Prochlorococcus marinus CUG1416: one gene and its partner. The protein of the gene in region 1 binds, or shares a complex with, the protein of each later gene. Links are inferred from orthologs where the notes say so. Each region holds a gene or a part of one and is shown on either strand. Other genes may lie near its edges. The genes, in order: HA146_RS01295 and cdaA.

Region 1 (13,346 bases):
AAAATATTCAGACACTAAGTATTTGGGCTAATAATCCATGGCGAAGATATTCAATATCATTAATTACACTTTTAATTGGTTACTTTTTTGGTAGTTCTCTTGGTATGGTAAGTGCCGTTGTGGAACTCATGGATCCTTTGGCTGCTTTCTTATCAGTAGTTTTTATTGAAATTTTAATAGTTCTAAGAAGAAATTTTAGATTTGAAAGGAAACAGAAATTCTTAGTACTTTTATTAGATTCTTTAAGATTGGGATTATTTTATGGCTTCTTTACTGAAAGTCTTAAGTTGCTATAAATTTATTTGTTGTATTTCTTTAATAGATAAAGTAAAGCCATTCTTATAGGGATACCATTTGCCACTTGATTATTGATTAAGCAATTAGGATATTCATCTACTACTTTACTGCTTATTTCAATACCTCTATTAATAGGACCAGGGTGAAGAATTGGAATTTCTTTACTATTCAAAGATAATTTCTCTGGGGTTAAGCCATAATCTAAACTATAAGAATCTATGCTGCTTAGTAAATTCTCTATCATTCTCTCTTTCTGGAGTCTTAAAACAATAATTGCATCTGCAATTTTTATTGATTCTTCTAATGATCTAGAAATTGTTATGGAGCCTCTTGATTTAACAGGATCTTCTATTTGATTCGGCGCAGGATTTTTTAAAAAATTGCTAAATTCATCAGCTATTAATGTCTTAGGACCACATAAAATTATGTCTGCACCGAATGCACTCAAAGACCAAAGATTTGATCTTGCCACTCTTGAATGATTAACATCTCCAATTATTAGAATTTTTTTGGAATTTAAAACATCTGGACTCAATGATTTTTGGGAAAAGAATTTTATTAATGAATAAATGTCAAGCAAACCTTGACTGGGGTGACTATGTAATCCATCGCCAGCGTTAAGAACAGAAGTCTTGGAATTTATTGCATCAAGTTTTTTAGCTATCTCAAAGGTTATGTAACTTGATGAATGTCTTATAACTAATATATCCGCCCCCATAGCAGAATAAGTTATCGCTGTATCAATAATTGTTTCGCCTTTTGTTAAAGAACTAGAGGATGGCGCAAAAGTTTGTACATCCGCAGATAGTCTTTTTGCTGCAAGTTCAAAGCTGTTTTTTGTTCTTGTACTAGCTTCAAAAAACAAAGACGTTACTAAGGTCCCTTGTAAAGCAGGTATCTTTTTCGTCCCGGCATTCTTTAGTGCATCAAATCTATAAGCCATTTCAAATACTGACTCATAATCTTGAATTGAAAAATTAGCGAGTGTGTGGATATGTTTATGAGGCCAAATTTGCATTATGCTTAAAAAGTTAAATGATTATTTAAATTTAGGTGTTCTATCACCTTTTAATCTTTTACTTACACTCCTACTATTTTTTAGATACCAACGCCATTTTATATTTTTTGCCTTTGATATGCCAATTCTCGTAGTTTGAATAAGATCTTTTTTTTCTAGATTTAAGTCGCTTTGAGAAATCCATAAAGAATTGTTATTAATAACTTCAAGTGAGTTAAATGAAATGTCTACACCGAATGTTTTAGTAACTAGGCCAGGTCCAGAAGCTAATCTTTCATTTTTTTTTGAGATAAAAACTGCCCTGATTAATACACCACTTGCAAAATTTTCTTTATCAGTAACTATGTTTAAACAATGATGAATTCCATAAGATTTGTAGATATAAAATGTTCCAGGTTTGCCAAATAATGATTTATTCGATTCAGTTCTTTTACGGTAGCCATGACAGGCCTCTTCTTCCTGTGAATAAGCTTCAGTTTCAACAATTACCCCCTTAACTCGATCGTTCTCATTATTTTTTTTGATGAGATAGCAGCCTATTAAATCAGGGGCAACAAATTGGGAGTGCCGATAAAAAAAATTCTTTGGAAATAAGTGTTTTTCTATTTTTCAATATTTATCTAATATCATTTTTAGCCGAGAAAGATAGTTGGGGCTATTAATTGAAATTGATTTTCAAAAAGATGTGATTATTAGTTTTTTATAATTATTTGAAATTCAAGGGATATATGAATAAAAATGTTCTAAATAAACTATTATTTAATTACTAAGAATATTAAAAGTATGACAAAAATAACTAGAGAGGAGGTAAAAAAAGTTGCCTATTTAGCGAGATTGGAACTGAATGAGCATGAAATCAATAATCACGCAGAACAATTAGAAAAAATAATGGAATATATTAAACAACTCGAAAAAATTGATACCTATGATGTGCCTTGTACAACAAGGGCTATAGAGGTTGTTAATGTATTTAGAAAAGACGAAAAGAAAAATTCTGATTGCACAGAAGAGCTTTTAGATTTAGGCCCATCTAGAGAAGATAAATACTTTAAAGTACCAAAAATTATTAATGAATGAATTAGTTGCTTCCAATAAAAGTTTTATTGACTACTTTTAATAAAAATTTTTTTATTCTATAGCCTGGATATAAATTTATAATTTTTCTTATCTTGCCCCTCCTTTTGCTATGACTCCTTACGCCTATTAATAAATCATAAATGAAGTTAAAAATATCATCTTTACTTTCAAAAATTCCAACTCTTTGAGGGGAGCCTTTTATATCCAATAATGGCTTAGTTTTTTCATATGCTAATTTGTATTCAAACCAAGGAATCGAAGGCCAAAGATGATGAATGAGATGGTAATTTTGGCCCATTATTAATAAATTCATGAATTTGCTTGGATAAACTCGAGAATTCAACCATTTGTTTCTTGATCGAAAAGGTCTATGAGGAAGATAATCAAAAAATATTCCTAAAGTAACTCCCACCATTAATGCTGGTCCGAACCATAGATTATAAATTAGATTCATGAAGTCAAACTTTATACCTGCCAAAATTATTGTTATAAAGATGGATCTTTCAATACCCCATTGAAGTAATTCATATTTTCGCCAAAGTTTTCTTTGAAAGAAAAATACTTCATGATAAAAAAATCTTGGAGCAATTAGCCATATTGGACCAAAAGTACTCACGATATGATCTGGATCATTTTTTGGATGATTTACGTGAATATGATGTTGTAAATGTACTCTTGTGAAAACTGGAAAACTAAATCCTAAAATAATTGCTGAACCATGACCCATGGCTTGATTTATCCAAGGAACTGGATGGGCAGCTTTATGACATGCATCATGTATTACAGTACCTTCAATATGTAAAGCTAAAAAAGCAGTTGCTACAAGTAAAGGTAGAGGCCATACCCCTCTATACCATTGCCATATGCTAAGAAAAGCGAGAAAATAACCGGCAAAAAAAAGACCTAATGTTGGATTCCAGAAACTTGGCGGATCTACATAATTTTTTATCTCCTTTTGCCAATTAAATGTTTTTGAAGAATTAGTAATTTGTGTTGTATTTTTATTTGTTAAGTTTGAAATCGTTTCTTATATTCTCTAAATAATATACCTAATATTTTTATATGAGTGCATGTTTAGATCTAAAAAAAGTTTTAAAGACATATTTAATTTAATTTTTATGTGTCAAATTAATCATCTTAAGTTAAAAATATTTTTAAAACAATCCACTTTCAATTATTATTTTATTTGAGCGGTCGTGGCGGAATTGGTAGACGCGCGAGTTTTAGGTACTCGTATCTTCGGGTGTGGGAGTTCAAGTCTCCCCGACCGCATTTTAGGAAATTCCAATAGGATGTTTATTTATTATTATCAACTTCTTATAATTAAATTGATAATTTATACATTAGTAGTTTGATAGTTTATTTGGGATCTTTTTATATCTTAATTGGGGCTTTATTTTTAATCGTACCTTTATTTTATCTTGAGCTAGGCAGACCAAAAGACTTAATAAAAGCGTTTTTGAATTTATTAGTAGGTTTCGTATTAATAATTAAAAATAAAACTATAGATGAGTCATTTGTTGTAATTTTCCTCTTATTAACAGTACTAGTTATCTTCTATCTAATAGAGATTGTTTTATTTAGATGGAATCAATTGACAGATAAAGAAAAGAATAAATTAACTACCTTTGTGGAATTCAAAAATAATTTTTCGAAAATATTAGAGGCTATTAATCTTGGAGTTAGGAATTTTGCAAAACCTTTAAATTTATTTAATTTTGGTAGCAAAAATCAAAATACAAGCCCAAGAAAGTGGGTAAGAAATGATAAAAATGATAATATAAAAGTCTGAAATCAAATAAATTAGTTATTTGCAACATGCCAAAAAAACTCCAGGTCAATATAAGAAAGAATATAGTAAATTAGATTTATTCAAACAATTCTATTGATCACCAATATCGCCTTTACCGTTGTATGAAATCTCAAAATAACAAAGAAAAGAAATCAGAATTTTCTTATAAAGAGACTTTAAATTTACTTAAAACTGACTTCTCAATGCGTGCTAACTCAGTTGTAAGAGAACCTGAGATTCAAGATTTTTGGGCTAATAATAATATTGATTTCGAATTAGGTTCAAACAACTCAGGAAAAACATTTACATTGCACGATGGCCCACCTTATGCAAATGGAGCTCTGCATATGGGTCATGCTCTCAATAAAGTTTTAAAGGACATAATAAATAAATACAAAACCTTGAGAGGATTCAGGGTACATTATGTTCCTGGTTGGGACTGCCATGGATTACCTATTGAATTAAAAGTACTTCAGAATTTAAAATCTGATGAAAGAAAGAATCTTGATACTCTAAATCTAAGAAAAAAAGCAACAGATTATGCATACATACAAATAAACAATCAAATGGAGGGTTTTAAAAGGTGGGGCATATGGGGAGATTGGGATAACCCTTACTTAACTCTTAAGAAAAGTTATGAATCTGCTCAAATTGGAGTATTTGGGAAAATGTTTTTAAATGGCTATATATATCGAGGTCTTAAACCTGTTCATTGGAGTCCAAGTTCGAGGACTGCACTCGCAGAAGCAGAATTAGAATATCCTGATGAACATTATTCAAAAAGTATTTATGTTTCCTTAAAAATTACTAAAGTATCTGAAAACATTTTATTAGAATTCTGCCAAGAAAATCCCAATATTGAAAAGGATGTTTTTCTAAGTAATTCTTTCATAACTATTTGGACCACCACACCATGGACCATACCCGCAAATGAAGCAGTTGCAGTTAATCCAAAAATAAAATACGTTTTTGCTATTGATGAAGATAAACGAATATACCTTTTTGCAAAAGAATTATCTTCTGAAATTAGTAACAAATTTAATAAAGATCTAAAGACTCTTCTTGAGGTTAAAGGGGCTTCCTTGGAAGATATTGAATATCAACATCCTACCAAAAATAAAAATTGCAGAATTGTGATTGGCGGTGATTACATCACTACAGAATCAGGTACTGGAATTGTTCATACTGCACCAGGTCATGGGATAGATGATTTTAATGTGGGGCAGAAATATGATCTACCTACAACATGTGTTGTTGACGAAAAAGGAAATTTAAATGAATATTCAGGCCAATTCAAAGGATCAAATGTCCTTAAAGATGCAAATGATTTAATTATTGAACATTTAAAGGGAAATAATTTCCTACTATTACAAGAAAATTATAAGCATAGATACCCTTATGATTGGAGAACCAAAAAACCAACTATTTTTAGAGCAACAGAACAATGGTTTGCATCTGTAAATGGCTTCAGATCATCTGCATTACAGGCAATCGAAGATGTTGAATGGATGCCAGCTACTGGAAAGAAAAGAATTTATTCTATGGTCATTGGTAGAGGGGATTGGTGTATTTCTAGGCAAAGGTCTTGGGGGGTTCCAATTCCAGTTTTTTATAAAAAAAATGGTAATGAAATTCTCCTAAATAGCGAGATAATTAATCATATTCAAGAACTTTTTAGTGAACATGGAGCAGATATTTGGTGGGATTGGGATGTTAAGAATCTATTGCCAGAAAATTATGCAAAAGATTCTGATTTATGGAAAAAAGGAACAGATACAATGGATGTCTGGTTCGATTCAGGATCTAGTTGGGCCGCAGTGTGTGAACAAAGAAGTGAATTACAATATCCAGCTGATCTTTATTTAGAGGGCTCAGATCAACATAGAGGTTGGTTCCAGTCTTCTTTGCTCACATCTGTTGCAGTTAATAATAAACCTCCATATAAGAAAGTTTTAACTCATGGTTTTGCACTAGATGAAAATGGAAGAAAAATGAGTAAATCTTTAGGTAATGTTGTTGATCCAAATATAATTATTAATGGCGGTAATAATAAAAAAACGGACCCTGCTTATGGAGCTGATGTCCTAAGGCTCTGGGTAAGCTCGGTAGATTATTCAGTAGATGTTCCAATTGGTTCAAATATACTCAAGCAGCTATCAGACGTTTATAGAAAAGTGCGTAATACAGCAAGATATCTTCTAGGGAATATTCATGATTATGACCCTAATATTGATAGTTTTGAAATTGATCAATTGCCGCTCTTAGATCAATGGATGTTAGGCAGACTAGTTGAGGTTACAGATCAAATATCAAATGCTTATGAAAATTATGAATTTTCAAAATTTTTTCAAATCTTACAAAGTTTTTGCGTTGTAGATCTATCAAATTTCTATTTAGATATTGCCAAGGATAGGTTATATGTAAGTTCTAAATCACAATTTAGGAGAAGATCGTGTCAGTTTGTAATGTCTAAAGTTGTTGAGAATTTAGCTGTTCTTATTTCTCCAGTACTTTGTCATATGGCTGAAGATATTTGGCAAAATATTCCATATTCAACTAAAGAAAAATCAGTTTTTCAAAGAGGATGGCCAATTTTTTCACAGTCCTGGAAAAATCAAACTCTTAATGAACACATCATGAATTTGAGAAATTTGAGAGTTGAAATTAATAAAGCTATAGAAGGATGTAGAAACAAACAAATAATAGGAGCAGCTTTAGAAACAGAGGTTAATTATTTACCTGAAGATAAAGTTGTAAAAGATTCTCTGACTTGGCTAAAAAGATTTGGTAATGAAGATGTAGATTTATTTAGGGATTGGCTTATAGTTTCAAATTTCCAAGAGGTATCCGATTTGGTTGGGAATTCTCTAATTATCGATAAAAATGAACTTGGAAAGATCCAAATATTAAAGGCTGGTGGTGAAAAATGTGATAGATGCTGGCATTATCAAAAAGAAACTTTTAGTGGAATTCACAATACAAAATTATGCAAAAGATGTTCAAATATTATTAATCTTGAATGTTCTTAAATACAATTTTTGTGATTCAAAAAGAAAACTGAGTTTTGATTTTCTCTTATAAAGTTTTCTTTGGTTTCCTTTAAGGGTGCTTTAAGAAGTTTAAACTTAGTAAGTATATATCTAAATTCAAGAACTCTTTTATAAATCTATTTCAATTGGATGCGTGGTAGAGCTACTGAAACCTTTGAAAATAATTATTTCTAACTGTTCTTTATTATTTTCTTTTAGAATGTAACCCTCTATTTTAAGTACCCTATTATTTAAGTACCCTATTATTTAAGTACCCTATTAGGTATCAAGGAACTTATTTTTTCTAAGTTATTTAATAAATCAATATCTGTCATTTTCATAGAAGGAAGAGTTTCTTCCATTTTTAGGGAATTTAATTATTGACCATTGAATCAATCCTAAAGAATAGATTAATAATGAAAATAATCCTAAAAACTTTGCTATTGGCTGAGTAAAGTTAGCTCCGAAGAAAAAATTAAATAAATTTTTGATTATAATATATAAATCTGAAGAAGGCTGAAGCCATATCTCACATGCAGCAGAATTAATAGAAGAAAAGCAGTTAAAGTTTTGCAAACTTTGGATTAAGAAATTTAGAGATATAAAAGAAAGAGACCATCTCCAGACTTTTGTCGTTGTGGTAAGGGGGTAAGTAAAGTTATATTCTTTTAATTCATCATTTATATCGTTCCAAAACCAAACTGAAATTGTCATTAATAACGTTGAAATATTTGTTACTAGAAGAGCATAATTAAACTTGCCTATTAAAAGTAAAAGGCTTATAAAAAATAAAAGGGATATTTTCCAATAAATTGATAGAAGTTTATTAACAGCTTGATTTCTTTTTTGAATTGACCAAAAGAATAAAGTAATAGGAATACCAACAAGGAAAATTATTGAAAGATTAAAAGATAGCCAAATAGAAAGTTGATTAAAAACGTTCAAAACTTTTTCTTTTTATATACATAATAATTAAACATCAAACTGTTACTTTTTAACTTACTATTGTCATAGTTATGAATATTATGAATCTTTATATTATTGCCGAGGAATAGATTAATAATTGTATGAGACAGCATGTTAATCCGCTTAGTAAAAATTTTAATGAAATTGAGAGAATCCCTTCTTTGATTGAAATGTTTGGTGATCCTAAATTGAATCTGCATTTGGATATTGGTTGTGCAGCGGGTGAGTTTCTATTTGATTTAGCTTTAGTTAATACCAGTTGGAATTATTTAGGAATTGAAATACGTGAGAAATTAGTTAAAACTGCTAAATTAAAAGTGCGAGAAAGAGGAATTAAAAATTTATATTTTGTATTTGGCAGTGCTAATAATATTTTTAATGATATCCAGATTAAATTTTTTATAGAGAATGTAAAAAGTATTTCTTTTAACTTTCCAGATCCATGGTTTAAGAAGAGACATTATAAAAGGCGCGTAATTCAGACGGAATTTATTAATACTCTCTCAAACTCATTGCAAAAAGGATCCCTGATTTTTATAAAAACTGATGTAAAGGATTTATTTGATTATATGGATTGCACTATATCTGATAATTCTAAGTTTAAAAAAATAGATAAAGAGGATTTTAATTATTCCGAAAGTTTTAATCCAAATAAAGTTAAAACTAATAGGGAGAAGTATGTGATTGTTAAACAACTTGATATTTTTGATAGGATTTATATAAAAATCTGATTCATAATTAATTCATTATTTTATTAATTTCTAAAGAGAGTTTGTTTGTTATTTCACTTGATAAAGAATTGACTTTCGTCTGATTTTTGGCCTCAACAAGAACTCGCATTAAGGGTTCTGTACCACTAGGCCTTATATAAACTCTAAAATTATCTGTATTGTTTGCCTGGTAAATTTCTATAGTTCGATCAATTAAGATTTTGGTTTTTGGATTTATTTTATTAATATTAAAATCTAAATTGATGTTGGTTAGTTTCTGAGGAAAAGGGTCGAAACTGGTTTTAAACCAATCATTTAAAGTAATATTTTTCTTTTTACAGTATTTAGCTATTTGAAGTGCAGTCAGTATCCCATCTCCAGAAAAGTTATTAATTTTTGAAAGTATATGACCTGACTGCTCACCTCCTAAAACAGCTCTTTTTTCCTTAATTGCGTCATGAACGTATTTATCTCCTACATCAGTTCTATATAAAATCCCACCAATTTTGTTCCAGGCCTTTTCAAAACCTAAATTTGCCATTTGAGTTGATATTAGTAAATTATTTGTAAGAATCTTTTGTTCCATAAGTTCTCTCCCCCAAAGAAAAAGAATATGATCTCCATCTAATACATTGCCTTTAGAATCTAATCCAATTACTCTATCGGCATCTCCATCGAAGCTAAATCCCATGTCTGCAGGATTTTCTTCTAATGCTTTTTTTATTGGTTCAAGGTTAGTAGAACCACAGTTCATATTAATTTTTAAACCATTTTTTAAGTTATTGATAACTCTTACATCAGCTCCAAGATTCCGAAAAATTTCTTTTGCGCATGTTGTCGCTGATCCATAGCAGGTGTCTAATATTATTTTCAAGCCGCTTAAATTTTCTCCGTCCATTGTGTGGATTAAGCTTTTCATATAAATATCCATAAGTTCCTTATTCGTTTTTAAAGAGAACTCTTTTTTAGTAACTGATTGATTTTGATTTTGCTCCTCAACTAATTTTTGAATTTTATTTTCAAATTCTTTAGTAATTTTTTGACCATTATGATCAAAGATTTTTATGCCATTGTATTCTGGTGGATTATGACTAGCAGATATCATTACCCCTCCACTCATTTTTTCTTTTTTGATTAAAAAAGGGATAGCTGGGGTAGGGCATATTCCAAGATTTATAAATTTCCTGCCACTTTCATTTATTCCTTTTGTTATTGCCTGAAGCAGAATATCTCCACTTATCCTTGTATCTCTTCCAATTATTATTGGATTATTATTTTCTATATTTGAACCTAAAGCATATCCAACTTTATAGGCTAGAGAATAAGTTATCTCTTTATTAAATCTTCCTCTTATCCCATCAGTTCCAAAGATTGATTGCATAATTAGATTTCAGGAATTAAATATATTCTGATCATTGTTTAGTTCTTATTTTATCAGTTGATTAAAAGGTAATCTATTTAAATTCTCTTTATTTGTCTAACTTATTTAAAATGTCTTTAGTAAGTAAAAATTTATAATGCAATCTGAGAGTAGAGAGCCACTATTAAAACCAAATTTTAATGCAATACTAGTTTTACTTATTGCTGTTATTATTATTTCTTTGATTTTATTCAGAAATATCATTTTTCAATCAACTTATCTTCTTAAGAGTTTTGGAGAATCATCTGTTGATCCTGAAATAGCTTTTAAAAACAATAAGCCTACTTTCCTTGAATTTTATGCTGAGTGGTGTGAAGTTTGCAAAGAAATGGCTCCAAAAGTATCTTCATTAAAAGAGGAATACGAGAAAGATTTTAATTTTGTTTTTTTAAATGTTGATAATCAAAAATGGGATAATTACATCCGGAAATTTGATGTTAATGGGATTCCTCAAGTTAATCTGTTTGATAAAAAAGGTAATTTAAGATTGACTTTTATTGGTAAACAAGAAGAATTTACAATAAAAGATTCTATTGATCAAATAGAAAAAGAAGCAAAATCTCACGAAGAAATTATAAATAATGAATTTTCAATATTAAAAGAAAATAATAAAAATAAAGTTAATCCTCGTAGTCATGGATGAAAATTTACCAATCTAGAGATTTTGATACGATAGGAAAACTTTGTTTAAACATAGACTTGCATTCTTGGGCAATAGACTTGTGTTCTTCCTGAGTACCATGAGCTGATCTTAAATGAATGTAATGTATCCATGATCTGCATGACCCGGACATATAGATCCTTGTTGGAGTTGCTAATGGTAAAACAAATCTCGCACATTCTTTAGCTATTCCTTCAGCAAGTAAATCTTCATATAATTCTGAAGCAGCTTCAAAATGTGATGCAATTTTTGCATTGAATCTTTTTTTTAATTCATCAGGGAGGTCAGGAATAGAATTTTGCCTGTTTTTAAAATCTTGTCTTCTCAGCTCTGGTAAAGGAATATCTCCTAATTGAGAACTGTCTGCATACCTCTGTGAAAATTCCTGAAAAGTAAACGATCTATGCCTTAATATTTGAGCTGCAATCCCTCTATTGGTTTCGATTTGTAAGGTCATAAATGACTGTTCAAATACACTCCAATGTTCATTTTTAATGCAATAACTCAGTAATTTTGAATAATCTTCATTTTTCTGGTTGTTTGGATTACTCACTCTTGCAATGTAAGCCATTGTTTTTTCCGCATCAGGTGTTAGCGAAATCAATTTAACTTTACTCATTTTAGATCTTTGCTAGAGTTACCTTTTCTGGTTGATTTTGATATTTACCTTTTCTATCTTCATATGTTGTAGAGCAAGGGTCTCCTTCAAAAAAGAGTAGTTGACAGATACCCTCGTTGGCATAAATTCTGCAATCTGCACCAGAACTATTACTAAACTCCAATGTTAGGTGACCTTCCCATCCTGCCTCTGCAGGCGTTGTATTAACTATAATCCCTAGCCTGGCATAAGTACTTTTGCCTATGCAAATTACAGTTATATTCTCTGGTACTTTCATCTTTTCTAAAGCTACCCCTAAACCATATGAGTGAGCAGGAAGAATAAAAAAGTCTCCATCATCATCATGGTGAAGAACAGTTTGTTCTAAATTATCAGGATTAAACTTTTTGGGATTCATCACAGTACCCGGGATATGTCTAAAAATTAGAAATTCTTTTGATGAAAGTCTTAAATCATAGCCATATGAGGAGCATCCGTAACTTAAAACTGGCTTTTGTTGATTGTTAGGATCAAGATGCCGTACTAAATTTGATTGGAAGGGGTTTATCATTCCTTCAGCCGCTTTTTGATTTATCCAGAGATCATTTTTAAGCATCGTTCTATGAGCGAAGTTCGGTAATTTGGTTAGCCATTAATAATAAATCTTTAGGAATATCTGTACCAGTAAGGATTACATCTCCTGATATAAATCGGTTTTCAAGTGTTGAAATCAAATCATCCTTATCGATAATTTTCATCTCAATTGCAAGAGAAATTTCATCAAGTATAATTTGGTCATTTTCACCAGAAAGTAATTCTTTTTTGCAAAAATCCCATAACTCATAAGTAGATTCATGAATAGATTCTTTTAAGTCTTTATTATTTTCAATTTCTTCAGAATGATAGTGATCAAAAGAATGTGATGATCTTACCCAAGTTAAATTACCGCAAAGCTTTACTGCATTAGCAATTCCTTGTTTAACCCCTCCTTTCATAAATTGTACTAAAAGCACTTTCCTTCCAAGAGCAGCATTTCTAAGAGAGTCTCTAATGATAGAGGAATAACTTCCTCTATAAGAAGATTGATAGATTTGGATTTGCCCGTTTTGCGGGAATCTTTTTAAGTTTATTTTGTTAACAGAACTTATTTTTACTACATCAGGATTACTTTTGGAATAACTATTAGACGAACTAATTACCATTAATTTTAGATTTCTTTTTCTACATGCAGTATAAGTTTAATTTACTTACACTGCATATAGTGTAATTTTACTTAAAAAAGCGTTGAGAAAGTTGAAACTAGCCTGAAAAAGTTTATAGAGAAAACAATAAGAATTAAAAATTGTTACTGTTGATACAAGAAATTTTAAGGTGTCTCCTTAAATTTTTTAATAGTCAAGATATTTATGATACCTGCTTCTCAAGGATTCAGCCGCTTTAGTTCGCAACAATCCGGACAAAGTAAAATTAACTCTATTGGAGAACGTTTTCCAATAAATAGAACTTTAATGGAAGTAATTAAAGGTCTAGAGGGTGCAAGCACAGAAATGGTAGAGAGATCTAAAACAATTTTTTTTCCTGGGGATCCTGCAGAGAGGGTTTATCTGATAAGAAGAGGAGCCGTAAGGTTGTCAAGAGTTTATGAGTCAGGTGAAGAGATAACTGTTGCTCTTTTAAGAGAAAATAGTCTCTTTGGTGTTTTATCTCTTCTAACAGGACATAGATCTGATCGTTTTTATCATGCCATAGCATTCACAAGAGTTGAAATGATAACAGCC
Region 2 (16,874 bases), on another replicon or contig:
AGAGAGATGCAAAAATAAAAGATTCCGGTACTTTTTTACCGGGACATGGAGGTATTCTTGACAGAATTGACAGCTACATTTTTACTCCATCTGTTTTGTATTACATTTTTATAATTCTCAAGTATCTAAATTAATTATGATATTTTTTATTCCAGAAAATAATCATGGATAATTTTACTAGATAATGATGGTAAATCTACATGAGGAAGATGACCGCAATTTTGCAACCCTACAAAATTTAATTTATCAATTTTCCTTAAATTTTTAATCTCTTTTTTTCCAAGAATGCGATCATTTTCTCCACAAACTGCTTTAATTGGGATGTTTTGAATATATTTATGTGTTCCAGCAAACCCTCCACTTTTCGCAAATGATGCAAGTGAATTCCTCCATCCTTTACAACCTAAATGAATTGAAGCAATTTGCTCTTCCATTTCACCAACACATTCATCTGGGAAAGCAAATGCTTGCCTACAAAGACTTTTTCTGACCTGCGGCAATCCAAGAAATGAGGCCCCAATTTGGTTAAGAGGAAAAGGAATGTTCTTAGGTTCTCCGAACAATCCTGCAGGAGATAAAAGGATAATTTTATCAATAGAATCAGGGAATTCAAAAGAAAGTTTTAAAGCTGTTGAGCCTCCCATAGAGGCACCAATAATTTTTAGATTCTTTGTTATTTGTAAGGTCTTAAGGAGATCAATTAAATATGAAATTATTTTTGAGGGATTGTATTCATTTGTTGCGCACCTAGGACTAAAACCAAACCCTAACAGATCAGGAATTATAACTTGGAAATTTCTTTTTAATGATTGATATATTCTCCTAAACTCTAAAAAACTACTGTCAAAGCCATGTAGGAGAAGTATAGGTTGACCTTTTCCTCCCATGACCACAGGGAATTTCATAGAATTCCAGTTCTCATTGAGTTTAATCCACTTAACATCATTTGCCAAATAAAGACCTAATGGATCTAATAGAGATATTCTGGCACTCTCAAAATAATCAAGATTCAAATCGCTAAGTTGTTCGAAATGGGTTTTAGTCAAAAAGATAATTATATTTTGATTTTTTGTTGTTCAAAATTTGCAATGACCTGAACTATATCCTGTTTATGAATTTCAAAAGGCAAGAAGTGAATCTCAGATTTATCTCGACAAGTAAAGTTAGCAATTTTCTCTAAATTGTTATTTTCAAAAACATTTATTCCAAGTTCTGCAATAGTAGTTGGCAAATTCAATTCTTTCATAAGTACCAATAATTGTTTACTTGATTGATCAGCTAATTTATTATTATTTTTCATTTCTTCTAGTCTCAATTGCAATAATAATCCAACCCCAACAATCTCACCATGTAAGAATTTATTTGGGGTTATTATCTGCGTGATTGCATTATGGATAGCATGTGCGGCAGCAGTCCTACACTTTCCTCCCCCAATTCCACCTACTAATCCTGCTGTAAGTCCACACGCTTCTATAGTATTTCGCCAAGAAAGATTATTTTCAAATTCACCCTTAAATGCTTTTTCACCATCTATTAGTAGTTGATCTCTTAAAACTCTTGATATCTGAATAGCTTGTTGAACAAGGCCATCATCAATTGTTGAACTTGTTATTGAGGATTCATACCATTTTGCCAAAGCATCCGCTATGCCACTTGCAAGAGTTCTTGATGGAGCTGTTTGAATAAATTTATGATCATATACTAGGATTTTCGGACAAGATCCTAATGCAACATCCTTTATGAATTGACCATTTTTTGTATAAATATTAGATAAGGCTGTCCAACCTGCACAGGTAGAGGCGCTAAGAGGGACTGTAATACAAGGGATATTAAGACAATCTGCTATATATTTTCCAGAATCTAGAACTTTTCCACCTCCAGCCGCGATAACAGAATCATGATTATTCTTTAAGATGATGTTCTTTACTCTTGAAATGTCTTCATAACAACAATCAAATTGTAAATTAGCAGAATTAACATTAAGTTTTTGATTTTTTAAATCAATGAAAATTTTATTTCTCAGATTATTAGTATTAATGCCTCTCCCTACAATTAATGGCCTTTTAGTTAGTTTGGTAATTTGAGGTAAAGATTTTTCCCAGGCATAATTTCCCCTATATATACTTTCTGGAGAGATTGACTGCATATTTATTTTGAATAACTAGAAATTAGCACTTGCCAACTCTTGAGGAGATTCTTCAGAAGAAATATTAATTGTAACTTTTTTATTATCATCTATATCAACTAAAGCCTTATCTCCATCTTTTATTCTCCCAGACAGAACTTCTTCCGCCAAACTATCCTCTAATAAGCGCATAACAGCTCTTCTTAAGGGTCTTGCACCATAAGCAGGATTATAGCCTTCTTCAACAAGTCTTTCTTTGAAAGCATCTGTTACATTTAATTTAATGCCCTTATCTTGTAATCTTGCAAAAACCTCTTGCAACATTATTTCAGCAATTTCTTTAACCTCATTTTTAGTTAGTTGCCTGAATACAATTATTTCATCAAGTCTATTTAAAAATTCAGGTCTAAAATATTGCTTTAGTTCTTCGTTAACTAAAGATTTTATTCTATTGTATTGGCTATCTTCAACAGAATCACCTGAAAATTCAAATCCTAAACCGCCTCCTCCTTTCTCTATCACTTTAGAACCAATATTAGAAGTCATTATTAGCAAAGTATTTTTAAAATCTACAGTTCTACCCTTTGAATCTGTTAATCTACCATCCTCGAGTAGTTGCAATAATAAATTAAATACATCTGGATGAGCCTTTTCAACTTCATCAAATAAAACAACAGTATATGGACGTCTTCTAACCGCCTCAGTAAGCTGGCCACCTTCATTAAAACCAACATAACCAGGAGGGGAACCTATAAGTTTACTAACTGTATGTCTTTCCATAAATTCTGACATATCTAATCTAATCATTGCTTCTTCACTACCGAAGAAATATGAAGCCAAGGATTTAGTCAATTCAGTTTTACCAACCCCAGTAGGTCCTGAGAAAATAAAACTTGCGATAGGCCTATTAGGATTTTTCAATCCAACTCTTGCTCTTCTAATAGCTTTAGAAACAGCCTTTACAGCTTCATCTTGTCCAATTAGTCTTTGGTGAAGTGTTTCCTCCATATTAAGGAGCTTGACTGATTCGGTTTCTGTTAGTTTTTGAACAGGTACACCTGTCCACGAAGCAACAATATGTGCTACATCTTCTTCACTTACTAGAGGGTTTTGTAAGAGTTTTGAATCATTTTTAACAGAATTAGTATCAATATCATTTTGATCTTTAGATGTAGATTCTTTTTTATTTTCCAATATCTCCTTAATTTTTGTAGATAATTCGATCTCTTTTTCTCTTAATTGGCCAGCTTGATCAAAATTTTGGTCTCTTACAGATTCTTCCTTTTGTTTTTGGATTTGTCTTAGTTCTTTATCTATTTGTTTGGCTTCAGGGGGAAGTTTAGAATTTATCAAACGAACTCTACTTCCTGCCTCATCTATAAGGTCTATAGCCTTATCAGGTAAAAATCTATCAGATATATAACGATCACCTAGATGAGCTGCAGCCTCAAGTGCGTCATCAGTAATTTTTAGACGATGATGTTGCTCATAACGTTCTCTAAGACCTTTTAAGATTTCGATTGTATCTTCAATAGATGGCTCCCCAACCATGACAGGTTGAAATCTTCTTTCGAGTGCAGCATCTCTTTCAATATGTTTTCTATATTCATCGAGAGTTGTTGCTCCAATACATTGAAGTTCTCCTCTGGCTAATGCTGGCTTCAGAATGTTCGCAGCGTCTATAGCCCCTTCAGCAGCTCCGGCACCAATTAAAGTATGCACTTCATCTATGACAAGTATTACATTACCCGCAGTTTTAATTTCTTCCATTATTTTTTTTAATCTTTCTTCAAATTCTCCTCTATATTTTGTTCCAGCAACTAAAAGTCCTATATCAAGAGTTAAAACTCTTTTTTCTTCAAGTATGTCTGGAATATCTCCTATTTGTATTCTTTGAGCTAAACCTTCTGCAATAGCTGTTTTACCTACGCCAGGTTCACCAATGAGAACAGGATTATTTTTTGTTCTCCTACCTAATATTTGAACTACACGATCTATTTCTGAATGTCGTCCAACTACTGGATCTAGTTTTGATTCACTAGCTAATTTTGTTAAATTTGTTCCAAATTCATCAAGCGTAGCAGTTTTTAAGTTACCCTTACTTGAATTTGTCCCACTACCAACTTCAGCTGTTTCTCCTAACATTCTTATAACTTGAGTTCTTACTTTGGTAAGGTCAATAGTAAGATTTTCAAGAACTCTTGCAGCTACGCCCTCACCTTCTCTTATTAAGCCCAGTAATAAATGTTCAGTTCCTATATAGTTGTGCCCTAGTTGACGAGCCTCTTCAAGAGATAATTCTAAGACTCTTTTTGCCCTAGGAGTAAAGGGTATTTCAACTGCTACAAAACCTGAACCTCTACCAATTATCTTTTCAACTTCAATCCTTGAGTCTTTTAAGTTAACTCCAAGTGATTTAAGTACCTTTGCTGCGACCCCCGTTCCTTCTCCAATTAAACCTAAAAGAATTTGTTCCGTTCCTACGAAATTATGGCCAAGTCGTCTAGCTTCCTCTTGGGCAAGCATAATGACTTTTATAGCTTTTTCAGTAAATCTTTCAAACATTAGAAGATTAAATTCCTACTAATAACCTACCAGCAATATGACAATTTTGTGTTCAGAATGAGCTTTTGTGAATACCCAAATGTATATTTTATTCAAGTAAAATTAAATTTTTTAGTGATATAGCAGTAAATTATAGTAATTTCAAGCATTCTGGTTATCCGAACAAACAAATTTTTAAGTTATTTTGTTATTTTTTTTTCTTTTAGAAGAGCATCCGAACCATCTTTATAATAGTTTTTTCTAACCCCGACAGTAGGGAAATCGAAGCGGCTATAAAATTTTTGACCAATAACATTACTCCTAGATACTTCCAAAAGTAATTTTTTTACATTTAATTTTTCACATTGTTTTATTAAATAGTTCATAAGGTAAGAGCCAAAACCCTTTTTCCTAAACTTCTGGTCTACTACAAAATAATTTATTTGAGCTTCGTCAAGAACAACTTGAAAAACGCACACTCCTATAAGTAAATTATCAATTAACAAACCGACGATTTTTGTACCCTGCTTTTTGAATTCACTACCCCATTGTTTTTTGGTCCATAACGAAAGTGTATTTAAATCTAATTCATAACATAAATCAATATCATTCTCATTTATTCGTTTAATAGATATCATTTAATAATGAATATGTATTCAAAAAACCGGAATTAAAGTCATTATAAGATATGACAACTAAGAATGACTTTATTTAGAGATCTCCCATGGAAGAAAAAAAATCCTTTTTAAGACAGACAATTGACCTGGAAAGTCCAAATAAGAATATCGTACCTGTTACTACTTCCGTAGAAGTTGATGGAAAATTATCAGTTGGTGGATGTTCTGTTGAAGAATTAGTTAGAAAATATGATTCTCCTCTTTATGTTTTGGATGAAATCACTTTGAGAAACTCTTGTAGAGCATATAAAAAAGCATTAAAAAAATACTACCCAGGAAAGTCTCTACCGATATATGCATCAAAAGCAAATAGTTCAATTTTTATGAGTAACCTTGTTTCCTCAGAAGGTTTAGGACTTGATGCGGTTTCAGAAGGTGAATTATTAACTGCTCTAAAAGGCGGGGTACCAAATGAAAAGATTGTTTTTCATGGTAACAATAAATCTGATAAAGAGATCCAATTCGCAGTCAGAAACAATATAAAAATAATTGTAGATAATGACTTTGACTTAAAAAGATTAGAGGCAATTTCAAATTCATTAAATCATGACTTAGAGATCATGATTCGCTTTACTCCTGGAATAGAATGCCACACACATGAATACATAAGGACAGGATCATTTGATAGCAAGTTTGGTTTTGGAATTGAATATTTGAATATTTTGTTTGCCAGTATAAGAGAGACTAAACATCTAAAATTAACAGGGATACATGCTCATATTGGTTCCCAGATTTTTGAACTAGAACCTCATAATGATCTTAGTGAAATTATGGTAAAGGTAATTTTAGACGCCAAAAAATTTGGCCATAATATCGAGGAACTAAATGTTGGTGGAGGTTTAGGTATTAAATATACAGAAAGTGATGATCCCCCTTCAATTGATGAATGGGTAAAAACAATTTCTAATTCTGTTATTAAGGCTTGTCAAAAAAACAATTTAGATTTCCCTACATTAATGTGTGAACCTGGAAGATCTATTGTATCTACAGCAGGTATAACAATTTACAAAATTGGAGCCTTTAAAGAAATTCCAGGTATCAGAACATACTTATCTGTTGATGGTGGGATGAGTGATAATCCAAGACCAATAACATATCAATCAAATTATTCTGCATGTTTGGTAAGTAATCCCCATAATTTTAATTCCAAAAATAAATATACTATTGCTGGTAAGCACTGCGAATCAGGAGATGTATTATTCAAGGAGATAGAATTAGCAGATTGCAAAACAGGTGATCTAATTTGCGTTTTTGGTACTGGTGCATACAATAATTCAATGAGTTCTAACTACAACAGAATTCCAAGACCTGCTGCAATCTTAGTTTGTGATGGTGAAGCAGAGATTATTCAAAAGAGAGAAAGTCCATCTGATCTTTTAAAATATGATGTCTTACCTGATCGCTTTATTAAACAAAATTAGGTACATTTAAATTAATTTTATTATTAATGTGAATTTCTGGGGGATTATAAATTTAAATCTTTTATTAGATGTTTTATTTGCTGTTGGTTTTGGACTTTTATTATTTTCTAGAGTAAAAGAAAAGAGGACACTTTGGCTTTTAAGAGGATATTTGTTTTTAGTCTCATCCGCATGGTTTATACAAAGATATGCCTACCTTCCATTAACATCAAAATTAATTGATGCAGTAGTACTCGCTTGCTCTCTTTCATTAGCGATTCTTTGGCAAGGTGAGCTTAGAAGATTAATGGAATTATTAGGCACTGGTAGGTTAGCTGTTTTACTAGGAAATCCACCCAAGGAATTTAGAGCAACTTCAACAACTATTACTCAATTAGTTGATACTGCAGGTAAACTCTCTCAAAATAGAAGAGGTGCTTTAATTGTTGTAGATTTGGGGAGTGACTTAAGGCCCGAAGATTTTTTATATTCTGGTACTAAAATTGAAGCACAATTGTCAACTGACCTTTTAATAAATCTTTTTGCAACAGATACACCTTTACATGATGGTGCAGTTCTTGTGAAAGGTAACAAAATAATATCTGCGGGTGTAATACTTCCTCTATCCAGGCAAGGAATTAGTAGATACGGCACAAGACATTTAGCCGCATTAGGAATCACAGAAAGATTTGATAGATGTATTTGTATTGTTGTTTCTGAAGAGACAGGTACATTATCCTTAGCGAACCAAGGCAAACTGGAAAGACCAATTACAAGCAGTAGGTTACAAGAACTTCTTGTAAATTTAATTGGTAATCAAAACTCTATAGGAACAAGCAAATCATCTTTAAGTAAAAATGCCTTATCCCAAAACACAAACCAAAGTGATAACATTATCACTGATATAAATGTAAAAGAGTCCAATAAATCAGAAATCTTTACTCACAAAAAGGATTAACTAATGAGCTTAGGGAAAATAATTGACAAGGCAAATAATGACTTATTCAAGAGAATAGATAAGCAAAAAGTACCAGAACACGTAGCAATAATTATGGACGGAAATGGGAGATGGGCCACTAAAAAAGGCCTACCTAGATCATTTGGTCATAACAAGGGCGTTAGTGTATTAAAAGAGATTATTAGAGCATCAAACAAATTAGGTTGTAAGATACTTACTGTTTATGCTTTTTCAACTGAAAATTGGACAAGGCCAACTAAAGAAGTTGATTTCCTTATAAATCTTTTTACCGAAGTTTTAAAAAATGAAATTAAAGAGATACATCAAGAATCAATTAAAATAAAATTTATTGGGGATTTAACCCCCTTACCAGAGACTTTAAAAAAAACAATTTACAGTTCAGAATCTCTAACTAAAAACAATAATGCTTTTTTATTAAATGTTTGTGTAAATTACGGAGGTAGACAAGAAATAGTAAAAGTTGCGAAAGAACTAGCATTAAAATCTTCTTCTGGGGAAATAAATCCAAGTGAAGTTAATGAAGAATTATTTAATTCAACGCTATTAACTCAAGGAATTAATGATCCAGAATTACTAATAAGAACAAGTGGAGAAAAAAGGATAAGTAATTTTCTTTTATGGCAATTAGCTTATTCAGAAATTTATATATCTGACGTATTGTGGCCTGACTTCAATGAGTTAGAATTTCTTAAAGCAATAATTGATTACCAATCAAGGAATAGACGTTTCGGCGGTATAGAATCATTACCAAATGGATCTTATGAAGATTCTCAATGTACTTCCTAACAAAAAATGACTAATTCGAATAATCATTTATTAAGAGAGATTAGGTTCGATTGGAATAAAGAGGAGATATTAGAAATACTTAATATGCCTCTGATTGATTTAATGTGGGAATCACAAATCGTTCACAGGAAATTTAACAAATACAACATTCAATTAGCATCATTGTTCAGCGTAAAAACTGGTGGATGTGAGGAAAATTGCTCGTATTGTAGTCAATCAATTTATAGTACTAGCGAAATTAAAAGTCATCCACAATTTCAAGTTGAAGAGGTTTTAGCAAGAGCACAAATAGCAAAAAAAGAGGGTGCAGATAGGTTTTGTATGGGTTGGGCATGGAGAGAAATTAGAGATGGGAAGTCTTTTAATGCAATGCTAGAGATGGTAAGCGGCGTTAGAGATCTAGGGATGGAAGCATGCGTTACTGCTGGGATGCTTACAGAAGAACAAGCTTCTAGACTGGCTGATGCAGGTTTGACTGCTTATAACCACAATCTTGATACTAGTCCTGAGAATTATAAAAATATTATTACGACTAGAACTTATCAAGACAGACTAGATACTATCAAAAGAGTAAGAAATGCTGGGATCAATGTTTGTTGTGGAGGAATAATAGGTTTGGGTGAAACTAATGGCGATCGAGCATCTCTTTTGGAAGTGCTTTCAAACATGAATCCGCACCCTGAAAGTGTCCCTATAAATTCATTAGTGGCTATTGAAGGTACTGGTTTAGAAGATAATCAAGAAATTGATTCTATTGAGATGATAAGGATGATAGCTACAGCCAGAATTCTTATGCCTAAAAGTAAAATAAGATTAAGTGCAGGGCGAGAAAAGCTTTCAAAAGAAGCACAAATTTTATGTTTTCAATGTGGGGCAAATTCAATTTTTTACGGAGATGAGTTACTCACTACTACAAATCCATCTTTTCAATCAGACAGAAAACTCCTTAAAGAGGTTGGAGTAACATTTAATAAAGATTTTGAGACTTGTGAAAAAACATTATCTTCTTTATGAAAGTCAAAAATTATAAAATAGTTTCTCTTTATTCTTTCTTCCCATTTCAAGAAAACTTAATTCTTGATCTCAAAAATAAATTATTAAAAATCGAAAATGAATCCGATCTTTCGGGTTTATTAATTGTTGCAAGTGAGGGTATTAATGGAACTATTTGTGCTGAGAAAAATGTAATTGATATTGTTATCAATTTACTTAACAAATATACAGATAATAGAAATTTGAATATAAAAGTAAACTTTTCAAAAAAGAAAGTCTTCAAAAAATTAAAAATAAAAATCAAGAAAGAAATAGTCACCATGGGTGTCCCTGAAATAAACCCTTCTCAAGATAATGGGACCTATATTAAATCAGCTAATTGGAATAAGTTAATTAAAAATCAAAATACAATAGTCATTGATACTAGAAATCATTATGAGGTTTCTTTAGGAACATTTCAGAATTCTATAAACCCAAATACAAGAAACTTTAGCGAATTCCCCAAATGGGTAGATGATAAGTTAGATAACCACTTAGAAAATAAAGAGTCTAAAAATATAGCCATGTTTTGTACCGGAGGTATTAGATGTGAAAAAGCTACTAGTCTATTAAAAAAGAAAGGGTATAAAAATATCTATCATCTGCAAGGGGGGATTCTGCAATACCTTAATGATGTAAAAGATGAAAAAAACTTATTTGAAGGTGAATGTTTCGTTTTTGATAAAAGAGTTTCTTTAGATCATAAATTAGAAAAAGGTTCCTATTCCATTTGTCATGCATGTGGAATGCCTGTTTCAATTCAAGATCAAAAAAGAATAGAGTATAGAGAGGGTATTCAATGTCATTTCTGCATAAATCAATTCAGTGATGATGATAGAAAAAGATTTGAAGAAAGGCAAAAACAGATCGATAAATTGAAACTGGATAATCATAAAATCTATCAGGATTAATTTTCCAAAATTATGAAAGTTGAAGAATTAGAAAAATTAGCAGGTACCATTGGATTATTAATTAAAATTCAAGTTAGAGAAACTCTTGGATTATGTTTTTTTAGAATCGTTATAGCAGAACAGAAAGATAACATCATAAAGATTTGGGCCGAAATGAAAGGTTGGACTTATTTAAATAAACAAGGTATTCAGCTTGATACATTAAGAATCCTTAGTAAAGCTCCCGCTTTTGTTTCAGAATTAATTTGGGCAACAACTATGGCTTGGGCAATTGAAAAGAAATCAAGCAACAAAGCAAGACTTTTAGCTATTTTTGATAGTGAAGGATATAGTAAAAAACTTGTAAGATATTTCAAGTTAATAGGCTTCAGAATTGTGAAAGAAGTTGGTTCTAGCCCAGCAGATCTTTTATTAAGATTGGTCTGGGGAGGTGCAGGTACACTTATGAACGGGGAATGTATTTCAATATTGAAAAAACTTGAAAAGAAACTCTATTTAATTAAAAAAAGTTAACCCGCATGATAACTACTTCTAACTAAGGGGCCAGAAGATACTTTCTTGAATCCCAATTCCTTAGAAAAATGATATAAATATTCAAACTCTGATGGATCCCAATATTTCTTAACCTCCAAATGATTTAATGAGGGCCTTAAATATTGACCAATTGTAATTTGATCACAATCTATTTTTTTAAGATCATAAATTGTATGTTTTATTTCATCCAATGTTTCCCCAAGACCTAACATAATGCCTGATTTAGTTTGAACACGTGGAGCAATATCTTTTGACTTTTTTAGTAAACTCAACGATTTTTTATAATTTGCACCTCTCCTAACTTCTTTTTGAAGTCTTTCAACAGTTTCAAGATTGTGATTAAAGCAAATTGGATCTTTTTCTAAGATCATTTTCAATCTATCGGTCTGAAGATTATTAGTTTCATTGAAATTTTTGCCCCCTCCCCATAAATCGGGAGTTAAAACCTCTATTTTTATAGTTGAATCAATTTTTCTAATCTCATCAATTGTAGATATAAATAAATTTGCACCATGATCAGGGAGATCATCTCTAGCTACAGATGTCAAAACAACATATTTCAGATTTAGTACTTTTACTGCTTCAGCGACTTGTTTACATTCATCAATATTAATAGAACTAGGTCTACCTTTATTTACCTGACAAAAAGCACAAGAACGAGAACAGATCGATCCACCTAGTAAAAAAGTGGCTGTTCCTGAGGCATAACATTCTGCTCTATTTGGACATCTTGCTTCTTCACAAATAGTATGAATATTTGATTTTTTGATGAGTGTTTGTATTTTTTCGAACTCTGAAGCTTTACTAATAGGAAATTTTATCCAGGAGGGAAGTCTTAATATTGTTTCTTTCTTGATTAGATTATTGTTTATCATTGTCTAATTTAGTATTGTTCTTCCTTCTAAGGCTCTCGCAAGTGTAACTTCATCCACATATTCAAGTTCACTGCCCATTGGGAGGCCATATGCAATCCTCGTAACTTTAGTAAAAGGGGCTAACAATTTTCCAATATAAAGACTAGTTGTGTCTCCCTCAACACTAGGAGTTAATGCCAATATGATCTCATCTATTTCAGATTTACTAACTCTTTCTACTAAGCTCCTTATTTCTAAAAGTTCAGGGCCAACAGAATCCATTGGAGATATTAAACCACCAATAACATGGTAGACTCCTTTAAATTCTCTGGCACGTTCTAAAGCAAGCAAATCTTTGGTTTCTGCTACTACGCAGATTAGTTTTTGATTTCTTTCAGTATTTCTACAAATTTCACATTCATCTTCTGAAGTCAAATTGAAGCATTTTTTACAACGCCCAACATTACTATGGGCTTCTAACAGAGCCTTTGAAAAATCCCTTATTGTGCTTTCAGGTTGTTTTAAAATAAACAAAGCTAACCTTTGAGCTGTTCTTGGACCAATCCCTGGGAATTTCTCAAAATGACCAATTAATTTCGAAAGCGGTTTGGTATAGTTAATCAAAATCAAACTATTTCTAGAAATAATTTAGACGCAAAATTCTGAATTGCCATAATTGTTTGCTTTTAATGTCTTATTATGTTTTTAGTTAATAATTTCAAACAAAATGAAAAATATTAAATTTAACCCTTTCAAATATTTATTTTTGATTTTTTTATGTTTAACACTTAGCGCTTGTAGTGGAGGTCTAAATGCAGGATTAGAAGCTTATCAAAGCCCTGATGGAAGATATGCGTTTTTATATCCAACAGGATGGACCAGAGTAAAAGTCGATGGAGGACCTGAAATTATTTATCATGATTTAATCAATAGTAATGAGACGTTAAGTTTAGTAATTTCTGATGTAAATAAAGAAGTTCAACTAGAGCAATTGGGGAGCCCAAGTGAAGTAGGTCAAACATTAATTGATAAAGTCATTGCTCCCGAAGGTTCAGGCAGAGATGTAAACCTTATAAATTCTAATAAGAGGGAGGCATCCAATCATATTTTCTATGATTTAGAGTATGAACTAAATTTAAATGAAAAGTCCCGACACGAACTAGCTACCGTTGTAATTGATAGAGGAACACTTTATACTTTTGCTATAGGAACAAATGAAGAGAGATGGAATAAAGTTGATGGAATGTTTAATAATGTAATTGAATCATTTAACTTTCTAATATAGTTTTAGAAATTTTTTACTAAATACCTACTTGAACATTCCACAAATCTGCATATATTTCGTTCTGACCTAAAAGGTTTTGATGTTTTCCACTTTCAACTATTTTACCGTTATCAATAACAATAATATTGTCAGCATTTTTTATAGTGCTTAATCTATGAGCTATTACTATAGTTGTTCTTTCTTTTGTGATTTTAGATAATGATTTTTGAATTAAAGCCTCTGTTTCATTATCAACTGAGGCTGTAGCCTCATCTAATATTAATATTGGAGCATCCTTTAGAACAGCTCTTGCCAAGGCAATTCTTTGACGTTGTCCGCCTGACAGCCTTTGGCCCCTTTCTCCCACTATAGTTTTATAACCATCTGGTAATTGTTCAATAAATTTATGAGCTTCGGCGATCTTTGAAGCTTTAATGATGTCTTTAAAACTTGGGTTGATTGAGCCATAAGCAATATTTTCTTGTACACTGCCATAAAATAAATAAGTTTCTTGACTTACTAAAGATATACACTTTCTTAAATCCCTCAAATTTATTTCTTTAATAGAAATCCCATCCAAGGTTATTGACCCATTATTACTATCATAAATCCTAAGAAGTAGTTTTATTATTGTACTTTTCCCAGAACCTGTTAAACCAACAATTCCTAATGTTGAGTTATTTTCAATTTTAAAATTTATATTTTTTAAAGTTAAATCTCGTCCTGGATAATTAAAATTTACATTATTAAAAATTATCTCTCCTTTGGTAAATTTAGGTTTAATTTTTATTTTTCCATCTTTTATTTTTATAGGCGTATCTATGAGATCAATTACTCTATCTATTGATGCCATAGACCTCTGAAAATCGTCTAAAACATGCCCCAAAGTAGTTAAAGGCCACAATAATCTTTGTGTAATAAACACTAAAAAACTATAAGTACCTACATCAAGTGTCTTATTCCAAGTTTGGAAACCTCCAATTAATAGAATAGCTATAAAAGCAAATAAGATTGCAAATCTTATAAGAGGGATAAAAGCAGAAGATAATTTTATTGCAGCCTTATTACTTCTTTGATAATCGAGACTTTCTTTATTTAATCTATTTAGTTCCCATTTCTCTTTAGTAAAACTTTTTATGGTCAGAATTCCACTTAAATTATTATTAAGTCTTGATGCCAACAATCCAGCTTTATTTCTAACATCTTTATATTTGGGAGCAAGCTTCCTTTGAAATTTAATTGATCCTAAAAATATTATTGGAATAGGCAAGAAAGAGAATAAAGCGATTTTAGGAGCCACAAAAATCATAGTGCCCCCAATTATTAAGACAGTTATAAATAACTGAATAATCTGATTAGCCCCTTGGTCTAGAAATCTCTCGAGTTGATTTATATCATCATTCAAAATAGATAATAGTCTTCCTGTATTATCATTTTCGAAAAAATCCATATCTAATTCCTGTATATGCTCATAAGCTTTTATTCTTAGTTTATGTTGCGATAGCTGGGCCAAATTTCTCCATAAAACCGAATATAGATATTCAAAGGAAGATTCCCCAGACCAAACAATTCCTGATGCAAATGCAAGGAAAATTAATTGAGATGGAACTTCTTTTATCCCAAAACCAGCAACCCATGAATTCTGTTCTTTAACAACAATATCCACCGCAAGACCAATTATTACAGGAGGTGCTAAATCTAATATTTTATTAATTATGGAACTAAAAAAAGCAAAAAATAGTACTTTTCTTTCTTCAATAAGATTCAAATAAAGTCTAATTATTGGATTTTTATTGTTCATAAATCTCATAAATAGCATTTAAATTTATTCGTTATTATTTAAACTTTCTTGAGTTTCTAATTTACATTTTGTTTTTGAAACTTGATGACTTGCTGTTTGCTTAAATTCTTCGTAATAACATTCACAAGTTTGATCTGCAATTTCTTCACTATATTCTATTTCTGCTTTCATCATCTCCTCTTTGACACTCTGAAGACAGAATAATTTTATGATTCCATTTTGTTTTGTTTGGGCTAAATAATGACTATTAAAAGAGTTAAGTAGAATCATAAGATTCACAAAAATAAAAAATTTATATTTGCTGGCTTTCATTCTCTATACTTAATTTCTTACTTTAATTTTTTTTAATTTATTTTTAACTTCATTATTTAGATCTCTGGGTAAATCAACCAAACTATAATCATTAAAGATCTGGATTTTACCTATTGATCTACCGTTTATATTAGTTGAATTACAGATTGAGGATATAATATTTGCAACTCTAACCCCATCAAATCTACCAAAGTTAAATTTATAGGTTTCAAAAGAATCATTTTGATAATTATTTCTTCTATTTGAATTTCTCATACGATTATTTCCATTTCTATTTGATCTATTTCGATCAGTATTATTTTGTTTATGAATCCAAGAATCATCTTCATTAACAAAAAATGCTTTATTACCTATTACTAAATTAATCGCCGCCATTGCAATATTTGAATCATCCATAGAGTGTATTTCTTTTAAATTATCTAGTACATCAATAATCAAAGCTTTATTCTCTTCATTTTCTTCTTTAGCTAAAGAACTCTCATTAACATTCTCTATAAGTTTCTCCATCCTTTTTTCATTTATTATTTTATTACTTGGTATATTAATTTCTTCAATCTTAGTTCTTGTTGAGTTTTCTAAGTTTCTTAGAAAATGTTTTTCTCTTTGATTAACAAATAGAATTGCCTCTCCTGATCTGCCTGCCCTTCCAGTTCTTCCAATTCTATGAGTATATGTTTCCTTATCAAAAGGAAAATCGTAATTAACAACAAGTTTTATCCTCTCAACGTCTAATCCTCTAGCTGCGACATCAGTTGCAACAAGGATATCAATAAATCCTTTTTTTAATCTATCTACAGTATTTTCTCTTTGATTTTGAGGTATATCTCCATTAAGTACTGCCACAGTATGGCCTGAATTCTCTAAAGCTTCAGCTATTGAAGTAGTAAGTAGTTTTGTCCTCACAAAAATTATTACTCCCTCGTTATTAATTTCTAATATTCTTTTTAAAGCATCTAACTTATGATGCCTTTGCACATATATAAATTTTTGAGAAATTAATTGAGTTTCTTTTTTGACACTTTTGATTAATATTTCGGCGGGATCATTTAGATATTTTTTTGCGATGTTTCTAATCTCACTAGGCATTGTTGCTGAAAACAATACCATCTGCTTATTTTCCGGAAGTTGATCTACTATCCATTCAATATCTTCAAGGAAACCCATATTTAACATTTCATCGGCCTCATCTAAAACAAGACAATTTATGTCTTTAATTTTAAAAGTTCCCTGCCTTATATGATCCATTATTCGGCCAGGGGTCCCAACTACTACGTCAACTTTTCTTTTCAATGCTGAAATTTGATTTCGATAATCGGTACCTCCATATATTGCAACCGTCTTAAAATTACTAGATTCAGAACTATAACTTTTAAAAGATTCTGCCACTTGAGTTGCCAATTCTCTAGTGGGAGTCATAACTAAAACCTTGGCATTTAATTCTTTATTATCTTTAAGTTTTTCTATTAATGGTAATGCGAAAGCTGCAGTCTTTCCTGTTCCTGTTTGTGCTTGGCCTAGTAAATCTCTGCCTAACATTAGTTCGGGGATTGCAGCTTTTTGAATAGGAGTTGGATTTTTATATCCTTTATTTCTTAACGAATTTAAGATCGACTGATTAAAACCAAAATCGACAAATCCATTATCATTTCCTTTCG

The links.
Region 2: the proteins of HA146_RS01295 (region 1) and cdaA are in contact, whole or in part, in a crystal structure (PDB 7OJS), measured with the Bacillus subtilis proteins. The link is inferred for Prochlorococcus marinus CUG1416 from one-to-one orthologs.

Annotation. Positions count from the first base shown.
Region 1 is NZ_JAAORM010000002.1:8,141-21,486, forward strand. The notes cover bases 8,095-10,904. They hold HA146_RS01295 (phosphoglucosamine mutase), read right to left. Parts: upstream 10,271-10,904; coding sequence 8,918-10,270; downstream 8,095-8,917. Other genes in these bases: HA146_RS01285 (DUF3177 family protein), read right to left, coding at 8,095-8,158; trmB (tRNA (guanosine(46)-N7)-methyltransferase TrmB), read left to right, coding at 8,281-8,910; HA146_RS01300 (thioredoxin domain-containing protein), read left to right, coding at 10,407-10,904. Also shown: HA146_RS01245 (DUF565 domain-containing protein), read left to right, coding at 1-296; HA146_RS01250 (aspartate carbamoyltransferase catalytic subunit), read right to left, coding at 299-1,315; HA146_RS01255 (DNA-3-methyladenine glycosylase), read right to left, coding at 1,337-1,921; Asp-tRNA(Asn)/Glu-tRNA(Gln) amidotransferase subunit GatC, read left to right, coding at 2,099-2,392; HA146_RS01265 (fatty acid desaturase), read right to left, coding at 2,394-3,380; HA146_RS01275 (hypothetical protein), read left to right, coding at 3,756-4,184; ileS (isoleucine--tRNA ligase), read left to right, coding at 4,307-7,213; more of HA146_RS01285, read right to left, coding at 7,535-8,094; more of HA146_RS01300, read left to right, coding at 10,905-10,952; thyX (FAD-dependent thymidylate synthase), read right to left, coding at 10,957-11,589; dcd (dCTP deaminase), read right to left, coding at 11,591-12,184; HA146_RS01315 (cob(I)yrinic acid a,c-diamide adenosyltransferase), read right to left, coding at 12,189-12,770; global nitrogen regulator NtcA, read left to right, coding at 12,975-13,346. UniProt on the Bacillus subtilis protein: Catalyzes the conversion of glucosamine-6-phosphate to glucosamine-1-phosphate. Glucosamine-1-phosphate is used for cell wall biosynthesis.
Region 2 is NZ_JAAORM010000004.1:70,196-87,069, forward strand. Bases 5,926-8,749 are described here. They hold cdaA (diadenylate cyclase CdaA), read left to right. Parts: upstream 5,926-6,795; coding sequence 6,796-7,704; downstream 7,705-8,749. Other genes in these bases: lysA (diaminopimelate decarboxylase), read left to right, coding at 5,926-6,767; HA146_RS05785 (isoprenyl transferase), read left to right, coding at 7,708-8,511; bioB (biotin synthase BioB), read left to right, coding at 8,518-8,749. Outside these bases: HA146_RS05750 (phosphatidate cytidylyltransferase), read left to right, coding at 1-134; HA146_RS05755 (alpha/beta fold hydrolase), read right to left, coding at 147-1,046; HA146_RS05760 (iron-containing alcohol dehydrogenase), read right to left, coding at 1,055-2,146; HA146_RS05765 (ATP-dependent Clp protease ATP-binding subunit), read right to left, coding at 2,162-4,690; rimI (ribosomal protein S18-alanine N-acetyltransferase), read right to left, coding at 4,870-5,307; more of lysA, read left to right, coding at 5,394-5,925; more of bioB, read left to right, coding at 8,750-9,525; HA146_RS05795 (rhodanese-related sulfurtransferase), read left to right, coding at 9,522-10,454; HA146_RS05800 (hypothetical protein), read left to right, coding at 10,467-10,967; lipA (lipoyl synthase), read right to left, coding at 10,964-11,863; recombination mediator RecR, read right to left, coding at 11,867-12,466; photosystem II reaction center PsbP, read left to right, coding at 12,570-13,127; HA146_RS05820 (ABC transporter ATP-binding protein), read right to left, coding at 13,144-14,916; HA146_RS05825 (hypothetical protein), read right to left, coding at 14,932-15,177; HA146_RS05830 (DEAD/DEAH box helicase), read right to left, coding at 15,229-16,874. UniProt on the Bacillus subtilis protein: One of 3 paralogous diadenylate cyclases (DAC) in this bacteria, catalyzing the condensation of 2 ATP molecules into cyclic di-AMP (c-di-AMP). Upon expression in E.coli leads to c-di-AMP synthesis.